DNA from 4 places in the Shewanella sp. GXUN23E genome. Region 3 is predicted to be linked to each of the others. Evidence: predicted binding sites of a transcription regulator. Region 3 holds the regulator's gene; each other region holds the start of a gene.
The links. The regulator sigma-54, encoded in region 3, starts transcription at its own class of promoters, with help from an activator protein. The targets are predictions, from matches to a motif close to GTTGGCACGNNNNTNGNNT.
Positions count from the first base shown of each region.

Region 1 (5,811 bases), on a different contig from region 3:
CCGGAAATTCACCATATTACGCACCTGCTCTTTCAGACGCATACTGGTATCACGGCAGGGTTCAAAAAACTGACGTTTGCGTTCTTCCGACAATCCCCGCGCCAGTGCCAAAGAATCATATTCGGCGTTACGACAACGATCCAGCATAGAAGGCGATAAATCCGTAGCCAGAATCTGCACCCCATTAGGCACAGTTCCCGGACGCTTCTGCTGACTCTCCAGTACTGTCATGGCAATGGAATATGGCTCCTGACCGGACGAACAGGCGGCTGACCAGATTTTCACCGCACGTCCGAGGCTGGCAAACTCGCCCAGCAATTCATTGGCCAGCAATTCAAAAGGATACCTGTCTCGAAACCAAAGCGTTTCGTTGGTGGTCATGGCATCAATGACTTCAGATCGCAGTTGCCGCTCTGCTGGCTTCATGGACTTTTGCACCAGCTCAGAGAGGGTGGGCAAACTGTATTTACTCATCAAAGGTGCCAGACGACTGCGCACCAGATATTGCTTGTTGTCCCCCAACACTATGCCACTGTGTTGTTCCAGAAATTGCCTGAACTGCACATACTCAGTATCGGCAAGCGTCTTATTCGGCACTGTTTATTCCTATTTCACAACGCCCATCTCCGGGCGAAAAGACTGTCCCCAAAGGCGTTACACATCAATGCACAGATGCTTATTCACTTTGGTAGCCAACTCGTCCGGATTGAATTTGGCAATAAAATCATCGGCGCCGACCTTTTCCACCATAGCCTGGTTAAAAACCCCACTCAGAGAAGTGTGCAGCACCACTTTAATATCTTTCAGTTTTGGATTGGCCCGGATCTCGGATGTCAGCGTGTAGCCATCCATCTCCGGCATTTCGATATCAGAAATAATCAGCGGGATCTCATCGGCGAGGTTTTCCTGATCCTCAGCAAAGCGCAGCAACATGTTCAGCGCTTCCCGGCCATCTTTGGCAGTATCAATCTGCAGCCCCAGTGACTCCAGAGAGCGAATGATTTGCTTTCTGGCCACCGACGAATCGTCAATCACCATAATATGATACGACTTATCCTTATCTATGGTCAGCTGTTCCTGCGCCGCTTCACTGAGATCCGTCTTAACCGGTGAAATTTCATCCAGGATTTTCTCCACATCGAGGATTTCCACCAATTCCCCTTCAATCTCCGTCACCGCCGTCAGATAAGAGGTTTTCCCAGTGCCATTGGGTGGCGGCATAATATCTTCCCAGTTGGTATTGATAATGCGCTCAACCGATTTAACCAGGAATCCCTGCACACTGCGGTTGTACTCGGAAATAATGATGAAACAGTCGCTGACATCAAGAATAGGTTTTCCGCCGGTAGCCGCACTCAGATCGATGACCGACAGCGTCTGACCACGGATCTGCGCAATGCCCCGGATATAGGAGCTGAGTTTGGGTAACTTGGTCAAAGGCGGGCACTGTAATACCTCCTTCACCTTAAATACGTTAATCCCGAAACGCTGCCGTCCGTTTAATTTGAACAGCAACAACTCCAGTCGGTTTTGTCCTACCAGCTGGGTTCGTTGGTTCACCGACTCAAGAATACTTGCCATAAAAGTGCCTTGGGTGCTCTGAATTTAAAAGAAGCCTAACTTGGAGTATAGGCACATTCCTTGCTTTGTTCCCGATAAGTGGGATTTGACATCGGAATATTGACGATCCTTTGACAGTTCCCATGTCGGGCCTTGCTTCAATGTGGAAAGTATAGGTGTAATCTGACCTGACTAGCTAGTCTGTAACTCATGAATATCAAAGCAATTAACATCGCGCTCTCGTTTTTGCTCGGAATCTGCTTCAGCGTCAGGGCTGAACTCACCGTGCCCTCGGAAGAAGAGATCCAACAGTTGGCTAAGGCGACCGTCGCCGAGCAAATTGATAATGTCGCCGGAGCAAAAGTCGTGATTGAGCCACAAATGCTGGGGGCCAGAATGACGCCTCCCCGTTGTGAATATCCACTTCAGGCCAGTATGGCATCGGATCGTGAAATCAACCGAAATAACACCGTCAAAATATCCTGCACCACGCCGGATCTGGATTATCCCTGGCAAATGTTCGTCGCCGTGCGGGTCGAAATATTACGTCCGGTTGTCGTCGCCGATGCTCACATCGGCCCGGGACAGCTGTTGGACGAAGGCAATCTGCGACTTGAATGGCTGGACGAAACTCAGCTCAGAGGCACACAGTTTGAAGATGTACAGGATCTATTGGGAACCCGGGCCAAACGGCGGATAGCCAAAGACTCGGCGATCTTTGCAGCCAATGTGTGTTACGTGTGCCGCGGCGATCAGGTTGAAATTCTCGCCCGCACCCCGGGGTTTATGGTAAAAACCCACGGTGAAGCCCTCCAGGATGGTGTGGTCGGTGACCAAATAAGAATCAAAAACACTCGTTCCAACAAACACTTGGATGCTATCATTACAGCCGTTGGCGCAGTGGAAGTGAAAATGTAATATTTCACTAAAGTTAATTACCTGTTTGCCGATACAAAGTTACAGACTCTAGAGACACTGAAGCAGGAGCCAAACAAGGCTATGGATATCAACAAATTGAACGGTGTGAACAACACCCGAACCCGCAACGCGGTTGGTGATGCCAACCAGGCGTCCAAGTCGGTCGATACTCAACCTGCAGCGTCAACCGATAAGCCTGACTCAGTCAGCATTACTCCCCAGGCTCAACAGCTTCAGGGAGCATACAGCAGGATGGCCGCCATGCCTGAAGTGGATGTACAGAAAATCGCCGAGATAAAGCAGGCCATTGCAGAAGGACGCTATAAAGTCGATCCGGAAAAACTGGCAGCCAATATCGCGCAGTTTGAGCAGGAATTGCAGGATCTGAACAGCTGATATGACAACTGATATCACCACACTGCTGGATTCTCAGCGTCAGGCACTGGCAAAGCTCCACGAAATCATCAGCGATGAAAAGCAAGCACTCAGCGAACAACAGGCTGAGTCTTTGCTTGCGCTTGCTCAGCAGAAACACTCCCTGCTGCAACAGCTGCAACAATTCGATGCCCAGCTCTCAAAACATCCAGACCGAGCTCGCCTGACCATGGACTTGGCTGATGCCGTGGCCGATATCAAAGATGCGCTGGCCCGTTGCCAATCGGCCAATGAAGCCAATGCCAAACTGATAGAGATGAATCTGGCCAGTATTAATCGCCTGACCTGCGCCCTTCAGGCCAGCCGCAATGCCAGCAGCCTCACCTATGATGGCAAAGGTAAAACCTCCACCATTTCAACGCTGGGCAATAATCTTAAAGTCTGACCCGAACGGGCTATTTCAGTTAGCCCAGTGACATCCCCCCTAGCGATAGACTAGCTGGCTTGAGGTTTGAGTATTCATTCTGTGTTGCATCACTACCGCTCTCACACAGCTATCGGATCTCTCCATCAAGACCTTTTCGAGCTGCGCCGCAGTGCCCGCCATGCCTTAACTCTCAGGTCGCCATTCGCGGATTACCTGCAGACACGAATGGCTGACAATAGCCGGCGCCGATAAACAGCAGACACGCGCCGATAAATCGTGCGCCCGTTTACGTTCATCAGCTGTCACGTCCTGATTCATATCCAGAACCGCAACTGAATCCCGCACGCAGGTGCACCAACCTCTTGGTATCGCCTACATTTTCAAACAAGAAACGCTATCCGAGCCCATGATGGGTCACTGAAACAGTGAACAACAGGAAGGTGCAAAAGGAAGTAAAAAAGCCATGTAACATGTTGATGCGGATATTGATGCCTATTGCCAGGATCCGATAGTTGCAGCGAGTCGCTTGCAGGCATCTTAAATACAGGAGCCCTGCAATTTTCTGTACGGGACAGAGATAGCCAAGGCATCTGATATCTCGGTACCTCTTTGCATCTCTTCACGCATTTGAGCATTAACAAAAACTCAAAGGGCTCCGCATGGGAGCCCCAAGACCAGTACCAGAACATCAGAAGTAGGTGACCGACTTCACCCGCTGCGAGCGGTTTTCCTGCTGATACAGATCCCACACCAAACCAAAATCCAGTTCCAGTTCAGTCACATAATGGTCACCGGCCGGATAACTTTTTACCACGCGGGCACCACGGATCAGACCGCTGACACTGGCTTTAACATCATCACTTTTTAACAACCAATCTCCCACCTGACTGCTGGCGGACAACTGCTGACCATAGACCTGTTCGGCCAATTCACGATAGGCCTCGATTTTGGAAGCCTGCATCGCCATCAACACTCTGTGACTCTGCTGATCTGACGGTTGGGTCGCCAGGGGTGCATAGCCAATTGCGGTCAACTTGGGAAAAGTTTTGGGGGCTTCGGTTTCCCACTGTACATACTTGTCATTACTGCTGCATGCGCCCAGCAGTAACACCATTGCCAATACCAAGATTCTCATTGTCTGTCTCCCAACATCTGTACCTGCCCATATCCGGGCTGTTCATAGCGATACAGCAATCCTTTATCCGACACGACTTTCTGTGATGCCGTCAGATAGGCGCCAAGTTCCTGATAGCTGGCATAAGCTGACGCCGCCGACACTACCCGGTTATTGCCCAAATCAATCAGCCTGGCATTGAGTTGCAGCCCATGGATATCCAGGCTCATGGTTGACACCAGACCGTACTCCACCAGCACATCACCGGGCAGCAATCGCCAGTCGCGGGAGAGCAACAGATTTCCGGCATCGGTAATACGCATGGCTTCGGCAACATTCACATCCACCACGTTGAAATGCCTGTTGTGCAGCTCAGCCATCATCCCCTGTTGCAGTTGTTGCCCCAGCGCATTGACATCCTGCATATTGCCGACCATCACCGGCGTTGCGACCACAACCGGTTGGCTTGGGCGCAGGGCATCATTATTGAGCACCAGCTCCAGCACAGTGCGGCTGGCCAAATGATTGACAGCAGAACGCGGAGGCTTGCCATATTCATGCTGCAGGCTCATGGGGTCCGGCCCGGATGTTTGTGCGGCACAGGCCCCCACCAGCAAAAGCAGGGGCAACAATTTCATTTGTTTGAACATGATGTCGTCCTTTATCACAGACGTGCTGACAATATAGTTGCTCTGATACTGTATCGGCCACTAGGTCCCGGACTTTACCCTGATTTTCCAGCGCAACCGACGCACCACAGGTTCCATTCTGGCATGAGGCATGGTTATTGCTTAACTATTACTTAGATAGCGCTTATTAGTGCAACTGGCTTTCGTTCACGACTGCGAAACGCCAACAGAATGACGTTGGAGAGGACACATACCATGCGGATTTATATTGCCCTGTTTGCCACGCTGCTTGCCTGGCCGCTGCAGGCTGGCTGGATCACCGCGCAGGGCAGCGCCCAAATCATGGATGGCGACATCCCCAAAGCCAGAGAAGAGGCAATTGCTCAGGCCATCAGCTATGCCTCTTTGCAAACCGGTATTTCGGTCAGCAGTCAGCAGCAGGTCACAGATGGCCGTTTGACCATGGATCAATTCACCCTGACATCGTCCCTGAACAATCCGGATATTCAAATTATCAGCGAGTCCATTCGTGACGATCTGCTCACCATCAATCTGAAAATTGCCGCCCGTGACAACAGTGCCAGCCAATGTATGGAAAACTCGGTCAAAGCCGCCATATTGCTTCCCCAAAGCCTGCTCAGCCAACGTCAGCAGCTCAGCTATGGGCAACTGTTGGGGTTTGAATCAGCCTTGTCCACACAATTGGGACAACTTATCGATAAGCAGTCCAGAGCAGCATTCACTCACCTGCACGCCGATGACAAGCTTGATTTGAGTCAGGCTCTGGC
Region 1 covers NZ_JBOZWP010000008.1:47,019-52,829, forward strand. Annotated here, with positions in the region: gene ACRRUX_RS09310 (CheR family methyltransferase) at 1-597, opposite strand, end outside; gene ACRRUX_RS09315 (chemotaxis protein CheV) at 655-1,581, opposite strand; gene flgA (flagellar basal body P-ring formation chaperone FlgA) at 1,771-2,478, shown strand; gene flgM (flagellar biosynthesis anti-sigma factor FlgM) at 2,560-2,874, shown strand; gene ACRRUX_RS09330 (flagella synthesis protein FlgN) at 2,876-3,298, shown strand; gene ACRRUX_RS09335 (LPP20 family lipoprotein) at 3,969-4,415, opposite strand; gene ACRRUX_RS09340 (FlgO family outer membrane protein) at 4,412-5,044, opposite strand; gene ACRRUX_RS09345 (flagellar assembly protein T N-terminal domain-containing protein) at 5,279-5,811, shown strand, end outside.
Region 1: the regulator sigma-54 is predicted to act here: its motif matches at 1,629-1,647, upstream of flgA (flagellar basal body P-ring formation chaperone FlgA).

Region 2 (5,811 bases), on a different contig from region 3:
CGAGTAAACTGTTGCAGCAGGTGCCATTGAGTCACCGGCAGCCGTTCAGTCAGCTCCAGACTGAGATACTGCATTGGATAGCCCCGTCGGCAGAGAGACTCGAGCACACTGAGTAATTTCCCCTGTTCAACATCTCTGGCGGTGATGTTGACACTGAACCAGCTCAGCTGGCCCGACTCAACAAAAGGCTGCAGTTCATCAAATGCGCTGGTAACGACCCAGCGGGTGATTCGGGGCATCAAAGGATCCTGCTCCAGCGCCCCGATGAAATCAGCGGTATTTCTGGGAGTGCCGTCTCGCTGTCGCCATCTGAGCAACACTTCTACACCAACAGGACGCTGTTGCTTCAGATCGTAGATAGGCTGATAAACCAGATAAAACTGCTGCAGACGATAGGCATGCACAAATCGCAGATGCCAGATTTTTTTAAGAATCCAGGGGCTGGTGAGGATAAACAATTTGATTGTCAGTAACGCAACGCTCAGCAGCCCAAAAAATAGCAGCAGCGTCAACCTATGGGAAACAGTCTGATCTTTAATCAACTGCAATCTTATGCCGGTTTGTGGAAGTTGTACCTCGAGACTGTCGCCGGGAGCATGTTTGCCGTTCAGGTTAATTAACTCGGTACCATTCTTCAGATACACAATTAATTGGGTATGTGACGAGGGCATAAACAGTGATTTCAATTCCAGCATACCGCCCAGAGGTGTATAGAGTTCACAATGTTTGGTTTTCAGCCCGGCATACAAAGGTAATTCTGCCCTGAGATTCAGTCTGTCTACCATCTGGTAAAGATTGATGGCGGAGCCCAATTTCCCTGCAAGGTAATAGTAATTGGGTTTAGGCGGGAGAGACTCTCCCACGGCTGAGCAAACATATTTGTCGTTATTGAACTTTACCCACACCATGGACTGATTATGACTAGTAAGCATCTGTTTACTAAGCAGATTGACTGTATCCTGCGAGCAGTTGCTCACTCCGGTTTCGCTGAGCAGTGCCTTGACATTCTGCAGTTGAGTTTCGGCCAACTGCGTCTCCCGTTTCAGGATTTTCTCTGCCATCAGAGCTGATTCCTGCAGCCGCTCGCGGACAATACAGTGACTTATCAGGTGAGCTGTGATGCCACAAAAAATAAGTATGCCCGCAGCAAAGGCAAATCGCCAAAACATAGCGCTGAAACGGCTGGAGTAGTGCGTCATAGTCATCAGGATTTAAAATACCTGAATGGCAAAATTAAACCTTGGGTATAATTTTCAGGCGTCACAGTGTCACATAATGTCAGCACGAATCCTTTTTCATTTAATGAGAAAAGATAATCAGTAATATAGTTAATATTGTCTGATAATTTATGTTGCAGCTCATCAGCTGAAAATAATAATATTTCCGCTGGTTGAATATGTTTGAGTTGAGTATCTAAATTACATGTCAGCGCAAACTGAGCACCATGGTCTTTTAATAAGAACTCGGCCTGCTTGGTATAAGGCGCGAGAGCCAGGTCAAGGCAATTGATTACCATTACCAGAGTATGTGATTGGGCCGTCATGACGGAGTTCAAATTAAGCAATTGCTTAACCGTGGCGGTATCCATCAATATGTGTCGCGGTAACTTAAGAAATATCTTAAGTTGTGATTCGCCCGGGAAGCTGGATTGTGTCAACCTTCGGAGCAGTCGCTTAAGCATAGCGTTATAGGCAAGTGTAAAATATAACGACTGCTCACTGGCCTGCTTACCGGTTAACTTTTGTGTCAGCCAGCTGGATGTTAATTCATAGCCACAGAGTTTTCCTTCTCGGGAAATGATGTTGGCGAGTTGAAAATGATAGGGGCAGTAGGCTTTTACTCCATCATGACACACAGCATGACAAGAGGGCTTTGGGTAACCTGTTGTATTTTTGCAATAATCATGAAATAAGCAGTTCATATTGTTCCACGTATTTGGGATCAACGCCGAAAGCTGATTGAATAAAAGGAACGAGAATGTACGTTACTTAACCGTTTGGTTCAATAACTATTTATACTTTTTGAGAGATGATTTTAATATGATTTGAAGTATCAAAAATCAAAAGCAAATTAAAAATAATCCTGACGTTAAAATTCAAAATCATCGCCAAGAATTTTATATTTCATTATCACAAAGTCAATAAATTGACGTTCGTCAAATTATTGTTGAGTTAACATTCTGGAGTTGTATAAGTGTGCTGTCGGTATGGCGAACGGCTACGGGAACGGTTCGCCACACCTTCCACTGTGGCTATCATCTTCAGCAGGCGAAGGTCTGCAATATAAAGCCTGCTATTGATGATCCCATGACAGATTGGACACAATCCGGCAAGGTTCGCAGCGGAAATGGAACATATCCAGCAGCGGCTCTTCCAGCTTCCAGTCGTGACTCCCACAGCGGGGACAGGGGCGATTATACTCTGTGGCTTTATCTTCGCCGCCAACCCGATACAGATAGTAGTAGGTTGGGATTTTGGTCAGAAATTCTATACGGCCACGCAAGTCCCAGCCTCGGCGGAACAGATCGCTGCCGGGAGAACTGATCTCTTCCAATGCGGCGAACTCTGCTTTGGTGGCGGCTGCCATCTGTAACTCATCACAGGCCTGCCATTCCGATTGCCAGCGAATAATCCGTTTGTGATCTCCATTGAAGGTCGCGGGAATTCGGTACAGGGGAATAGGCAGCAGATTGTCTCCGCTGCGCAGCGGGGAGCACATATGAACGTAACTGGTGTAGAGAATCTGCCAGTCGGCAAACTCAGTGGCGCTCACTTCTGAGTTGATGTCCTGACCGATCAGTTTCTCTCTTGGGGCCAGTATTTTGGCTTCAGTCAGTTCCTGCAGCGCAACCTTAACCCAGGGACTGTTGAAGCTGTAGTGTAGGCTCTCTTTCTCCGGGATCAGCAATCGGACACGAAACTCACCATCATTGAAGGCGACAGCAAACTCCCTTCCCAGCACCTGACCGTTGGCGCGATAGGCTTCCAGCAAATTGTTGATGGCTTTTTCTGCCGCAGTAATAGTGGTATCGGCAAAACATTCAAAGCGTAATTCGGTCACGAACATCAGTCTTGTTGCTCCAGTTTGGTGACTCTTTGTACCAATTCGTTGTAGGCCGTCTGCAGCGTCTGCAGTTGTTGGCGCAATGTCATCAGTTCATCCAAATTTGCTTGTGGTTGTTCATTGGCTGGCGATGATGTCACGGGGACCACTTCGATCGCTTCGAGCTCTTCTTCAGACAGTGCTTTAAATCTCTGAAGTCCCTGCACCAGTATGGGCATGGGGACCGATTTGAGTTTGGCTTTGAGTAACGCCAGGCTTGGGGTTTTGCCTGCCAATCGCAGACTGCGTGCTGCAGCCAGTACTTGGTCGATTTGACTCATAAGTGATGATATATCCCAAACAGCGGCATAAAACCGTTAATAAAATTATTTAAAAACATATAGTTAAGTATTGGCCCATTTTGTGCTTCATGGTCAAAATCTAAAAACAGCACAAGAGGACGTTTTGATGAAAGCCAAGTTTATTCCATTGTTGCTTGCCGGGGTAGTCACTGTCGGTTTGAGTGGATGTGTTATCAACGTGGGGGAGGAGGGCTATAGCCAGAGCAACAGCAACTGGCAGCATGACGAACAGCGCAATCGTGAGCTTATTGCCAATTTGCAGCCCGGCATGAGTATTGACGCAGTAAAATCAAAAATGGGTGTCGCCGACTTTGTAGAAGCCTTCAGTCGCGATGAGGGGCTGGTTGAAGTGCTGTTTTATCGTACGCAAAGGGTCGACAGTGATGGACGTACCAGTAAAGATGAGTGTACTGCGCTGGTCTTCAGACAGGGCGCACTGATTGGCTGGGGAGAGCGGGCTTATTCAGCCATATAATTAGTGACGGGCTCAGCTTGTCGTGGCACTGACTACGGCAAGCCTTTACACTGAGATAATAGATAATTAGTTATATCAACCTGTTACAAGTATGGTTAAGGTCCGGTTTGGCGTACTCTGGCATCCAGCTGATCCAGTAATTCACTCCAATTGCTGTCCTGCATCATAGCCTCTTTGATAAATTCCCTTTGAGCCGAATTCCAGAATGGAGCATCACTCAGGCAGACATCAGCAGGTAAACGGGTACCTGCAATAAATGTCTCAATACTTGGCTCATCAGCAGCAAGCCCAAGCTGAGCGAATAAATGGCTTAGATCTGTGGGTGTTGTATCCATAGCATATCCGGCATTCAATAATAGCGAATGCTCCAAGCATCCTCCTATGACAAAAAAAAGCAATCACTCTTAACAGCCGACGGAATCCCTGTTAGGTTAATTTTATGTGATCTTGATCAAGGAAATCATGAATGGAAACGCCAGCTTGTGAAAATTATCGGGCCGTCTATTTGACTGCGGAAGATCTACGTATTGCCGCATCAATAATCTATAACGCCTATCATGATGACCCTTTTTTTCGCGATGTGCTTTATCGTGGAGATTTACATCTGTACGAACAGAAATTGCGGGCAGCAATTCGCGAGGAACTCAACGAGCTGTGGCAGCAGGAACAGACTTTGGTGGGGCTGTTTGAAGAGGACAGGTTGGTTGGCGTGGTATGTGTATTTTCGCAACAGGCCGGGATCGGTGAGGGACGCTTCTGGCATTGGCGGCTGAAAATGATGCTGAATACCGGTTGGAAATCAACCCAGGCATTGATGAGTAAGGAATCCAGTATCCTGGAACATCTTCCGGGCAAAAACTGTGCAGTGATCCAGTTTGTTTGTGTTGCTCCTTTTGAACAGGGGAAAGGACTCGGCGCCCGGCTTTTGCGGGCGGTAACCAGTTGGTGTGATGAGCAGCCTGAGTTGGATGGTGTAGGGGTGTTTGTATCTCAGCAGTCTCATGCTCATTTATTTAATCGGCATCGATTTATTCCTTTAACTCATCTGACTATTGGCAATGTAGAAGGTGATCTGATGTTCTATAAAAGGCAACCGGATGAACAGTAGAGCGTTTTCCAGTTTCTGGGAGTTTTACCCTTTCTATCTGGAACAACACCGCCATCCAGTATGCCGGGCATTACACTTTATCGGGAGTGTGTTTGTGCTTCTCCAACTGGCTTGGATAACCATCTCAGGGAGCTGGGGCTGGTGGTGGACGATACCGCTAATCGGCTACGGATTTGCCTGGATTGGTCACTTCTTTTTTGAAAAAAACAGGCCAGCAACATTTCAGTACCCCTGGTATTCTTTGATGGGTGATTGGGTTATGTTTTGGTAAATGTTGATGGCGTTCACAAAAAAGTTTCGTGGCGCGCAAGGTGAAACACCGTGAGCCGTGTAAGATATATCTCACAAAGGTGTAGGACAAAGTCTATTTCTTGCTAAGAAAAATACCAGCGCATGTAAATTTTTTCTTGTTTATCAATGCGATAAAATTGTATTGCCTGAGCTTTACAGTTAATTGATGAATTTGTGTTCATCCGCTTTTCAGCTTCCGATATACACTTAAGTGGTAGCCAAGAGACAGGATGTCATGGTCACGGACTGACAGGAAGTTGGACGCAGATCACAGGACGATATGCGCAGACCCAATCAGCAATAACACGGCTTACTTCATGGATGGTATGGCACAGGACAGTGCAATCCCCTGGGATGAAGGGAAAATGGATTAAAGGATATCGAGTTTGCACGGATTGTGACTCGGATTGGCAGGACGCTGAATCGCGACAGGATGAAGCGATATTACCAGGATAGGTAAATGCAAGGATGCGGTACGTAAGTACAGGGATTTCATGGATGCAGGGATGTTAGCGAAGGACGCACTGCAAACG
Region 2 covers NZ_JBOZWP010000025.1:78,979-84,789, forward strand. Annotated here, with positions in the region: gene ACRRUX_RS17960 (EAL domain-containing protein) at 1-1,061, opposite strand, end outside; gene ACRRUX_RS17965 (hypothetical protein) at 1,205-1,921, opposite strand; gene ACRRUX_RS17970 (Zn-ribbon-containing protein) at 2,293-3,066, opposite strand; gene ACRRUX_RS17975 (hypothetical protein) at 3,066-3,383, opposite strand; gene ACRRUX_RS17980 (DUF3192 domain-containing protein) at 3,511-3,879, shown strand; gene ACRRUX_RS17985 (DUF2789 domain-containing protein) at 3,975-4,214, opposite strand; gene ACRRUX_RS17990 (GNAT family N-acetyltransferase) at 4,346-4,987, shown strand; gene ACRRUX_RS17995 (Mpo1-like protein) at 4,977-5,258, shown strand.
Region 2: the regulator sigma-54 is predicted to act here: its motif matches at 3,453-3,471, upstream of ACRRUX_RS17980 (DUF3192 domain-containing protein).

Region 3 (5,811 bases):
AATTTTTCCAGGGTACCTTCAAACATGTTACTGACAGAGGCGGCCAGCAGTGCAGCGAATAGATTGATGGTCAGCCACAGCGAGCGGCGCAGGGTACTTTTCAGCACCGGGCCGAAGGTGTCTTCATCGTCATCCATACCGGCCATCCCCATCATTGAGTGTTCAGCATCCTCACGGATAACATCGACCACATCATCGATGGTGATACGGCCAAGCAGTTTGCCCTCTTCATCGACCACGGGGGCGGATACCCAGTCGTGTCGTTCAAACAGCTGCGACACTTCGGTATCGGACATACCAACCGGAATACCTTCCAAATCCGGCATCATAATATCCCGCACCGTGGCATCGGGATTACAGGTCAGCAGATCGGTGATGCGGATGCCGCCCAGCAGGCGGTCACGTTTATCCACTACGTACAGGGTGTCAGTGGCTTCGGGCAGCTCTCCGCGCAGGCGCAGGTAACGCAGGATCACATCGATGTTGACATCCGGCCTCAGGGTGACCGTATCGGTATTCATGATGCCGCCAGCGGTTTCTTCCGGATAGGACAGCGCCTGTTCCACCCGGGCTCTGTCCTGCGCGCTCATGGACTGGAGTACCTGACGGAACATGGCATCGGGCAGGCTGCGCAGAATGTAAGCCAGATCATCGGTATCCATGCCAGCGGTGGCTTTGGCCAGTCGCTCTGGGGTCATGGAGCGGATCAGGTGGTCCTTCATGTCCTCGGGCAGTTCCTCGAGGATTTCACCGGTTTGCTCCTGATCGATAAGTTGCCAGAGGATCTGACGGGTTTGCGGCGGGGATGACTCCAGCATCAGCGCGATATCCGAGGCTGCCATGTCATGCAGCATATTGCGTACATGCACAAACATGCCACTGCCCAGCGCTTTGTTCAGCTGGGTAAGACGTTGTTCGGTCAGATCGTTATCCAGAACTTCGATCGGCATGAATTCCCCCCTGCTACCGATTTTTCTTGATAGAGATTAGTCAGGTAAAACTGATGTCTGCCGCAGGCAGGGTGCCGCAATGGCACAGTGCAGACAGGCGCATATGATAGCCCAGCTATCGGAATTATACAGATTTTTTGCTACTGGCCTTCGTCAAAACGGGCATTGATCAGGGCGCAGATGGCATCCATGGCAGCTTGCGCGTCTTGCCCTTCGGCGGTCAGTGAGATGGTTTTACCCTGACCGGATGCCAGCATCAGCAGACCCAGTACACTGGCGGCACTGGCGGTCTTCTCACCGTTGGATAAGGTCACTTCAGCGTCAAACTGGCCCGCCAGTACCGCCAGCTTGGTGGCGGCTCTGGCGTGCAGACCCAGTTGATTGCAGATGGTTACCTGGCGCTCAAGTTTCATGTTTGCTCAGCTCACGATGCCGAACTTTGACCGTATGCTGGCCCTGGGCGATACGCTTGGCCAGCTGCTCGGCGATAAATACCGATCTGTGCTGACCGCCGGTACAGCCGATGGCGATGGTCAGATAACTGCGGTTATTGCGTTCAAGATGAGGCAGCCAGGTTTCCAGCAGATTTTCAATCTGCCAGATGAATTTATTGACCAGCGTCTGGCGGTTCAAGAAGTCCTGTACCGGTTGATCCAGTCCGGTCAGCGGTCGCAGCTCCGGCTCCCAGTGGGGATTGGGTAAAAAGCGCACGTCGAACATGAAGTCTGCTTCGGCAGGCATGCCATGTTTGAAGCCAAAGGATTCAAAGGTAATAACCAGCTCTTTTTCAACGTGTCCCATCAGAATTTGCCGGACCTGATCGCTCAGTTCGTAAACATTCAGATGTGAGGTGTCAATGAAATGGTCCATCATCTTGGACAGCGGGGCCAGCAGCTGGCCTTCCAGTTTGATGGCTTCCTGCAGAGAGCTTTGGTTGCGTGATAAAGGGTGCAGGCGTCGGGTTTCGCTGTAGCGTTTCAGCAGGATATCATCACCTGAATACAGGAAAAAACTGGTGATCTCAGTATTGCTCAGTGACTTGAGTTGTTGCTCCAGCACCTTATCCTGATTTTTCAGATTGCGCACATCCACACTGATGGCGACCTGTTCAGTGGTGCTTTTGAGTTGCTCCATCAAGCTGCCAATCAGCGACAGCGGCAAATTATCCACACAGTAGTAGCCCAGATCTTCCAGCGCTCTTAAGGCAACAGATTTTCCTGAGCCACTGCGGCCCGATACGATAACCAATTTCATGCGGTAATAACCCGGAACAGTTCTGCGTCATCCTGCGCTTTGCGCAGTTGCTTAACCACTTGTTTGTCGCTGAGCTTTTCAGCCATTGCAGCGAGTGTTGCCAGATGAGTCTGACATTGCTCGGCTGGAACCAGCAGGGCAAAAAGAATATCGACCGGTTGATTGTCGATGGCATCGAAGGGAACGGGTTCGGTGCATTTCACCAGGACGGCGATGGGATGATCAATAGTCGTCAGTTTGCCGTGAGGAATAGCAATACCGTTTCCGATTCCTGTGCTGCCAACTTTCTCCCGGGCAAGCAGACTTTCGAATACTTCCTGGGAGGAAAGGGTGGGGTACTGAGCCGCGATAAGATCGCTTACCAGCTCAAGTACTTTTTTCTTACTGCCCGGAGTGGCACAGGAGGCACACTCCGGCTGCAGGATGGTACGAAGTTCCATCGTTAGTGTTTTGTCAGTTTCTCTTTGTGTTTAATCACCTGACGATCAAGTTTGTCGATCAGGGCGTCTATTGCGGCATACATATCTTCATGTTCTGAAGTTGCGAAAATTTCGCCGCCGTTTATATGCAGTTTTGCTTCTGCAATTTGCTGAAGTTTCTCAACATTCAATACAACGTGCACATTATTGATCTGTTCAAAATGGCGTTCAAGCTTGGTGAATTTGCTTTCCACATATTCCCGCAGAGAGTCTGTAATCTCGATATGGTGTCCAGTCAGGTTGATTTGCATAGATAGCTACCTCCTTTATTCCGGGTAGGGTTATAAACTCTTACGCTGGTTGGAAGGCGGAATCAGCATCGCTTCTCGGTATTTGGCGATAGTCCGTCTGGCAACATTTATTCCCTGTTCTGCCAGAAGTTCTGCCATCTTGCTGTCGCTTAATGGTTTCTTCTGGTTTTCGGCTGCCACTAGCTTTTTGATAAAAGCACGAATGGCAGTGGACGAGCATTCTCCACCATCTTCAGTTCCAACATGGCTGGAGAAGAAATACTTTAATTCGAAAATCCCTCTTGGGGTATGCATATATTTTTGCGTGGTCACCCTGGAAATGGTGGACTCATGCATTTCAACCGCTTCGGCAATATCGTTGAGTACCATAGGTTTCATGGCCTCTTCGCCGAACTCAAAAAATCCCTGTTGAAACTGCACGATACAATTGGCCACTTTCAGCAGTGTATCGTTACGGCTCTCCAGACTTTTAATAAACCACTTGGCTTCCTGCAAATGGCCGCGAATGAACTGGCTGTCAGCCTGGCTGCGCGTGCTGCGGGCCATGGCTGCATAATGCTGGTTGACATTCAGTTTGGGCATGCAATCGGGGTTGAGCTCCACTACCCAGCGGCCATGCTTCTTGGATACGGATACATCTGGGATTACATACTCATCGTTATCCCGGCTGATGAGCAGACCTGGCCGTGGATTCAGGGTCTGGATGAGGTTAATGGCCTCACGCAGATCATCTTCCTTAAGGCGGGTCTTGCGCATCAGAGTGCGGAAATCGCGGTTGGCAATCAGCTCCAGATGCTCACGGATAAGTAAGCGGGCATGCTCAATGTGGGGAGTCTCTGCCGCAAACTGATTGAGCTGGATCAGCAGACACTCGCTCAAATCCCTGGCAGCCACGCCCACAGGATCGAAGTGCTGGATACGCTTGAGTACCGCTTCAACTTCATCGAGTTCAGTGTCCTCATCTCCCAAGGCTTCGAGGATCTCCTGCGTGCTTTGAGTCAGGTACCCTCGGTCATCGATCGCCTCAATAATGGCGGTGGCGATGGCGTAATCGTTCTCGGAAAAGGGCGTCAGGTTTTTCTGCCATTCCAGATGTTCATACAGACCTTCACTGGTTTCCCCCTGAAATGGCATATCATCATCACGCACTGCGGGGCCGGCAGCGACTGGAGCGGCAGTGAAGACTTCATCCCAGGTGGTGTCCATGGGCAGCTCGTCCGGCATGGCTTCCTGGGTGATGGCGTCTGATGTTTCGACACTTGAGCTGTGCTGCATCGGCTCTGAATCGTCAGGCTCATCAAATTCCGCTGAGTTGTCACCCTCGTTGTCATTCAGCTCTGAGTCATATTGTTCTTCATCCATCTCCAGCAAAGGATTGGATTCCAGCGCCTGTTGGATTTCCTGCTGGAGTTCCAGAGAAGACAATTGCAACAGGCGGATGGCCTGCTGCAGTTGAGGCGTCATGGTTAACTGCTGACCCAGTTTAAGCTGGAGAGACGCTTTCATCTTTACCGCAAATCCCTGTATAGAGTGGTTTTAATAGAAATTCTCGAGAACCGGTATGTCCATCGGTCTGAGGAAAGTGCGTATCCTTGCTGTCCCGGCATGGCTGCTGCACTGGCGCCGGGACACATGAATTAACTATAGCCTGAATTGTTCACCCAAGTACACAGCGCGCACCTGCTGGTTATCAAGGATTTCCGCCGGTGTGCCTTCGGCAATCAGATTGCCGTGGCTGACGATATAAGCGTGTTCGCAAACATCCAGGGTTTCCCGCACGTTATGGTCGGTGATCAGTACCCCCAGACCACGGCTCTTGAGCTGTTCGATGATCTTCTTGATGTCGATAACCGAGATCGGATCAACCCCGGCGAATGGTTCATCCAGCAGAATGAACTTGGGATTGGCTGCCAGCGCCCTGGCAATTTCCACCCGCCGGCGTTCACCGCCTGACAGGGCCATCCCCATGGAATCGCGGATATGGGTGATGTTGAACTCTTCCAGCAGATGTTCCAGTTGTTCTTCCCGTTGCTCATTGGTCAGTGCCTTGCGGGTTTGCAGGACTGCCATGATATTGTCGCGGACGGACAACTTACGGAAGATACTGGCTTCCTGAGGCAGGTAGCCGATACCCTTGCGGGCGCGCATATGCATGGGATCCAGCGTCAGGTCTTCATCATTGATGTAGATAGCACCCTTGTCGCTTTTGACCAAGCCAACCACCATATAAAATGTGGTGGTCTTGCCGGCACCGTTGGGGCCGAGCAGACCGACGATCTGACCGGTTTTCACTTCCAGGCTGACGTCCTTGACGACCTGACGATTCTTGTAGCTTTTGGCAAGATGCTCTGCTTTCAGCGTCAGTTCACTCATGAATCCGGCTGCCCCTGCTTTTTGTCTTTGCTGGAAGGTTTGTTGTCGTCCAGAGGCTTGATGTCATTCTGGAAGTTTTCAGGCTTGATGACAGTGTGCACCCGATCGTCAGGATTCTGATTACCCTGTGCGGTCATCTGTTGCAATTCAATGTCGTAGACGATTTTGGGCGCACTGACTTTGCTGCCATCCTGCTCGATTTCAGCATCGCCCATCAGGGTCAGTACCCGCTTGCTGATGTTGTAGCGGATCTCATTGGCACTGGCAGTGGCAGGACGATGATTGTCCAGCATCTGGGTGTAGGTAGCCGGTTTGCCGGTGGCGATAAGAATGGTTTCTCCATCCCCCTGGCTGGCGCTGAGCTCATCGGCCTGAATTTTGATACTGCCCTGGGTGACTGTCACCGGGCCTGAGTACACCACCCGTTTGTTCTTGATATCGGCAAACTGGCTGGGTGCCTTGATGTGCACTTCCTTGGTGAGATCGTCCGTAGCCGCCAGTGCG
Region 3 covers NZ_JBOZWP010000017.1:55,403-61,213, reverse strand. Annotated here, with positions in the region: gene mgtE (magnesium transporter) at 1-950, opposite strand, end outside; gene ACRRUX_RS14575 (HPr family phosphocarrier protein) at 1,091-1,363, opposite strand; gene rapZ (RNase adapter RapZ) at 1,353-2,204, opposite strand; gene ptsN (PTS IIA-like nitrogen regulatory protein PtsN) at 2,201-2,644, opposite strand; gene hpf (ribosome hibernation promoting factor) at 2,647-2,934, opposite strand; gene ACRRUX_RS14555 (RNA polymerase factor sigma-54) at 2,965-4,440, opposite strand; gene lptB (LPS export ABC transporter ATP-binding protein) at 4,576-5,307, opposite strand; gene lptA (lipopolysaccharide transport periplasmic protein LptA) at 5,304-5,811, opposite strand, start outside.

Region 4 (5,811 bases), on a different contig from region 3:
GAGCAGTACATCAAGAATATCGACTCCCTGTCCTCCAGCCTGGAGCGCAGCGAAACTTACCTCTCCGGCATGGTGGATCTGCAAAACCGCATGCGCGAGATCTCGCTGCTGGCCAGCAATGGCAGCGCCTCGGCCGAAGACAGAGCCGCCTATGCCAGCGAGCTGACCGAGCTGCTGGAAAGCATGGTCGACAGCGTCAACGCCAAAGATGAGGCAGGCAACTATCTGTTTTCCGGTAATAAAACCAATACCGCTGCGGTCGCCAAAGACGCCTCGGGCCAATATGTGTATCAGGGCGACAACAACCACAGAGAGGTGCAGACCTCGGCCAATGCCTGGACCGAAGCCAATGTCACCGCCGGTGAGTTTCTGTTTGCCAATGGCAGCACGGATTTGCTGAATCAGACCCAGGCCCTGATCGACGCCCTCAATGATCCCGCCATGAGCCCGGGTAACAGCGGCTTTGATAACGTCATTTCACAGATGATGACCACCCTGGATGACACCCTGGACAGCTGCAACAGCGCCATTACCGATATCGGTGGCAAGCAGAACAGCCTGCAGCTGGCCAAGGGTGCCCATGAGGAGATGGCATTGTTTAACGAAGAGGTGATTGGCGAAACCGAGGCGCTGGATTACCCCAGCGCCGTGTCTGAGTTTCAGATGCGATTAACGGCGCTGCAGGTCTCCCAGCAAAGCTTTGTCAAAATCAGCAAGCTGAGCCTGTTCAATCACCTTTGAGCTTATACCAAGTTGGTATAACCCCGACTTCTCTTGCGGCATCAGTGCCCGATCAGCTGATGCCGCCTTTTTATTTTAGGATCAGCACACATGATCAACGGCGTATCCGATGCCCTCAGACTGGCGGGACAATTGGCTCCGGTCAGCCAGACCGTCAAATCCAGCCTCAGCGGCACAGATAAGCCATCAGCCAATGCCCAGGCCAGTGTCGGGCAGTTTCGTGCTACCGCCTTCGAGCGCTGGGCGCAAATGACCCAGGCCCAGCACAGGGTCAGCTCTGCCCAGCTCGCCATTCAGGCACAAAACAGCCTGCTCGGGTCGCTCAAACAGATGCTGAGCCTCATCCCGCAGGCGATGAAACAGCCACAGGCGCAGGCCAGACTGGAGCAACTGCGCAGCCAGCTGTGCAGCAACAGACCCTGCTATCTCGGCCTGCCGCTGCTGGATCATCAGTTCAGCCTGCGACTCAATCCTGCAAGACCGCAGCGCCGGCGGTTTCGGCTGCGCTCAGTCAGCCTGACTACGCCCAAAGCCAGAGATGAGCAGCTGATGTGGCAACTGCCCACCGCGGATGGGCCTGTGGTGCTCAGCCTGCAGCTGCCGGCCAACGCTCAGGCGCAGGAGCTGGCCGCATTGCTGAATATGGCGCTGGCGCCCCATGGCATCGGCATTGAGGGCAGTGAAGATGGCCGGGAAACCCTGCTGGAGTGTGACGAGGCACTCTGGCCACTGCTCAAAGACGGGCTGCAGCTCAAAGGTCAGGGCTACCGCTTGCCCGCAGGCGAAAGCCGGCAGATCAAAGTGCAGGAGATACTGCACTGGCAGGACCCCAGAGAGTGGGATCTGAGCAGCGCTGCCGGACTCAAACAAACCGAAATCAAATTGCAGAAGGTGTATCGCAAACTGAGTGAGCAGATCCGCCAGACCCAGGCTCAGTTGCAGCATCTGGGCACAGTGCTGCACACCCAACCGGCCGCGCCTGAAGCTGAACTGCTGCAAACCGTCAGCACCCAGTTCGCCCAAAGCCCCTTTGCCGGTCAGCTCAAAGCCCTGCTGGCACAGGCCAATCTCGGCCGCCAGCAGGCCAAAGAGCTTTTAAATAACCAATAAATACAGTTAGTTATAAATTATTTTAAGGGATAAATTCAGTTTGGTTTTTGCCTGTCGCTCTTTTCTCTGTGAGACATAGATAATTTCGCAACGGAGACTTACCATGCTGTCTGTACATACTAACTACTCTTCCCTGGTCGCCCAGAATTCTGTCAACAAGAACAACAGCCTGCTGTCAAACGCCATGGAGCGTCTGTCTACTGGTCTGCGTATCAACGGTGCCGCTGACGATGCAGCCGGTCTGCAGATCGCCAACCGCCTGAACGCCAACGTAGTGGGTATGACCACTGCCAGCCGTAACGTTAACGACGCCACTTCCATGCTGCAGACTGCCGATGGCGCGCTGGACGAGCTGACCAACATCGCCAACCGTCAGAAAGAACTGGCGACTCAGGCTGCCAACGGCGTGAACTCCTCTGCTGATATGACTGCTCTGAACGATGAATTCCAGGCGCTGACCACTGAAGCTGCCCGTATCATGAACAACACCGAATACGCAGGTAACAACCTGTTCGACAAGCTGAACGCCGGTGTGAGCTTCCAGATCGGTGCAGGCAGCGCAGAAAAGCTGACCGTAACCGTGGCTGACCCGGCAGCGGTAACCGGTGACCTGACTTCTCAGGCCAACGCCACCACAGCTATCGACACCATCGACACTTACATCGACGCCGTTGGTGCGGCCCGCTCTAACCTGGGTGCCAACATCAACCGTCTGGAGCACACGGCGTCCAACCTGGCCAACGTGACTGAAAACACCACTGCTGCTGCCGGTCGTATTATGGATGCCGATTTCGCCAAGGAATCTGCTGCCATGACCAAGAACCAACTGCTGGTGCAGGCCGGTACCAACGTACTGTCCAAGGCCAACCAGAACACAGGTCTGGTTATGGGTCTGCTGGGCTAATTGGAGCCCGGGTCGGTTCACCCCATCGAAGCGACCCACTTTCTCCTTATACCTCCCGTTATCGTGTGCAACGCCCTCTTTCGAGGGCGTTTTTTATTTCACGCTTGCGCCATAAATGTCTCATCCCGGCTTTAAACCCAGCCCTCCATGGCCGCCTTAAACAAACAGAAGGAAGCGGTTAAACACAGGAAATTTCGGTTCCGCCCCTTCCTCTGCCAAGGGGAAATTCCGCATTTCCCTTACGCCACCAACAAAGCATTAATTGCTTTAAAAAACTGAACCTTACAACTCAACAACCAGCTGGCATATGGCTTGCTATGGCAGAGCACAGACTCCACCCATGGCCTGCGTCCAAACCAGCGCAGGAGGACAAGCATGATTTCCGGAATGAGCGGAGCCCAATTCGCCGAGCAGCTGATCGCCGCCGAGCGCATGGGCAAGGACCAACTCTACAAAGCACAGAAGACCAAGTATCAGGATCAGCTCGATGCCTACAAGCTGCTGGACCGATCCATGGACAAGATCATCAGCAAGCTGGAGAAGCTGGAAAACGGTGCCTTCGAGGCCAAGAAAGCCGAAGTAACCGGTGAGAATGCGGCCATCACAGTCAGCAAGGATGCGCCGGCCGGTGACTATGAGATGCAGGTTCATCAGCTGGCTCAGGCCCACCAGCTGAGCAAGAGTTTCAGCTCGGAAACCGAGTTGCTGCCCTCCTCCGGGGTGCTGAGCATCAATGTCGCCGGCAAGCAGCTGGATCTGGATATGTCTGTGCTCAACGCCGATGGCAGCAAAACGGTCACCAGCCTGCGGGACATGATCAACCAGCATCCGGATAACCCGGGCGTGCAGGCGAGCCTGGTGCGCACAGGAGGTCAGGTTGAACTGATGCTGACCTCCAAAGAAACCGGTGCCGCCAGCAATATGAGCGTGCAAATGAACGGCGCCGACTGGGGCATGACCGAACGCCGTGCGGCGCAGGATGCGCAAATCACCTTAAACGGCATCGACATCAGCAGCGCCAGCAACCAGCTGACCAATGTCATCGATGGCGTGGACATCGAACTCAAGCAGGCCCACAGCGCAGGCCAGTCCAGCATGATCAGCATCAAGGCGGACTATGAGGCCAGCGAACAGGCGGTGGAAGACTTTGTCGATGCCGTCAACGACCTGCTCAATCAGATCAACAGCCTGACCCGCTCTATGGGCGCCGAAGTGCTGGATGAGGACGATAAAGACAAGGACAAAGACGACAAGGATGAGGACAAGGATGACGATCGTCCTACCTCGGTGGATGAAGATCAGATTGGCATTCTCAAGGGTGACAGCACCATTCGTACCCTGCAGGGCAAGCTGCGCAACATAGTGTTTGCCGAGGCCCCCAACGGCATGCGCCTTGGCGATATCGGCATTGAACTGACCCGCAGCGGCAAGCTGGAAATCGACTCGGACAAGCTCACCAGCGCACTGAAAAGCAATCCGGCCGGACTGACCGAGATGTTCACCGCTAAAGGTGGTCTGGTCGATCAGCTGGAAACCACCATCACCCCCTTCACCAAGTTTGACGGTTATCTGGATAACAAGAAGGACACCCTGGACGGCCAGCTGGATCGGGTGGAAGACAATATGGATCGTCATAACCGTCTGATGGAACAGAGATATCAAATTTATCTGGGGCAGTTCACTGCGATGGAATCCGCCATCAATGAAATGAACTCCGCCAGCATGCTGTTTTACTGAGGACATCGCCCATGATGCTAAATGAACAAGATCCTTTCAGCGGTTACCGCCAGGCCAGTCTCGAGGCCAGAGCGGCATCGGCCAATCCCCATGAAATGGTGCGCATGCTGCTGGAAGGCCTGCAGGAAGAACTGGCCCGCGCCGCCGGCCATATGCAGCGCAAGGCCTATGAAGACAAAGGCAAGAGCATCAACAAGTGCCTGAACATAGTGCACGGGCTGGACGCCATGCTGGACATGGATAATGGTGGCGAAGTCGCCGCCAACCTCAATCGTCTGTACGACTACTGCAGCCGCCAGCTGGTCAGCGCCAGTGTCGACAACGATCCGGCCGGACTCAAGCCGGTGGTGGACGTCATCAACCTGATCCAGGAAGGCTGGGCAAACCTGAACTGAGGCACGGCATGACTTCCCCATCAAACAAACACGCGCCCAAGGGTGCAGAAGTGCGTTACTGGCAGCAATTCCAGCAGGCGCTGGTGCGTCACGCCGACAAAGGCGATCTGGATGCGCTGCGGGCGGTGAATCGCAAGCTGGTCAATGCGCTGATCCAGCGCGGCGCACCGCAAAGCCATGCCGAGCTGGTGGCCCGACAGGAGCTGGCGCAGTGCCATCAGGCAATTATCCAGCGGCTTAAACAGGATAAGGATGAGCTCGCCCGCAGCATGCAGGCGTTTCGCGCCAATCAGGACGGGCTGGCCGCCTATGAGCTGACAGCCCTCAGCTCAGTACCAATCCTGAGCTCGAAAGCAGCCCTGAGCCTGGAAACAGCCCTGAGCGCAGGCGCAAGCCAGAAAGTTGCCCTGAGCACTGGCACGAGCACAGCCGCAGAGCCTGCTCAGCAACCGGCATCTGCCCCTCATCAGCAAGGATACCCTTCCCCCTATGGCGATTGATTTATTGTTGAGTCCGCAGGCATCAGCCAGACAGGCGCTCTCAGTCAAACCGGCGCTGGATAGTGCCGGTGGCCGGGAGGACAGTTTCAGCCTGCCAGACACTCAGGCCTCAACTCAGACCTCAGAAACTCGCAAGAGTCAGGTGCAAAGCGCTGACGGCCAGCCCTCCCGCCCGGCAGAGACCGAAGAGGCCAACGACACTGCTGATGCGCATCAAAGTGCACACAGCGTGGCAACTGACGACTCTGGTACGCCAACTGGCGCGCTGGCAGATGGACGGTCAGGTTTGCAGGCAGATATTGACCCGCAATCTGCGACTCAGGGAGCACTGACGCCGGAGCGATTGCTGCCACCCTTTGGTCGGACTATGCCGCAGGGCGCCATTGCAGACACAGCAGCCTCATTGAGTTTCGCACAGATGAGC
Region 4 covers NZ_JBOZWP010000003.1:213,741-219,551, forward strand. Annotated here, with positions in the region: gene flgL (flagellar hook-associated protein FlgL) at 1-741, shown strand, start outside; gene ACRRUX_RS04745 (hypothetical protein) at 832-1,851, shown strand; gene ACRRUX_RS04750 (flagellin) at 1,955-2,755, shown strand; gene fliD (flagellar filament capping protein FliD) at 3,131-4,492, shown strand; gene fliS (flagellar export chaperone FliS) at 4,507-4,887, shown strand; gene ACRRUX_RS04765 (hypothetical protein) at 4,896-5,387, shown strand; gene ACRRUX_RS04770 (flagellar hook-length control protein FliK) at 5,377-5,811, shown strand, end outside.
Region 4: the regulator sigma-54 is predicted to act here: its motif matches at 3,055-3,073, upstream of fliD (flagellar filament capping protein FliD).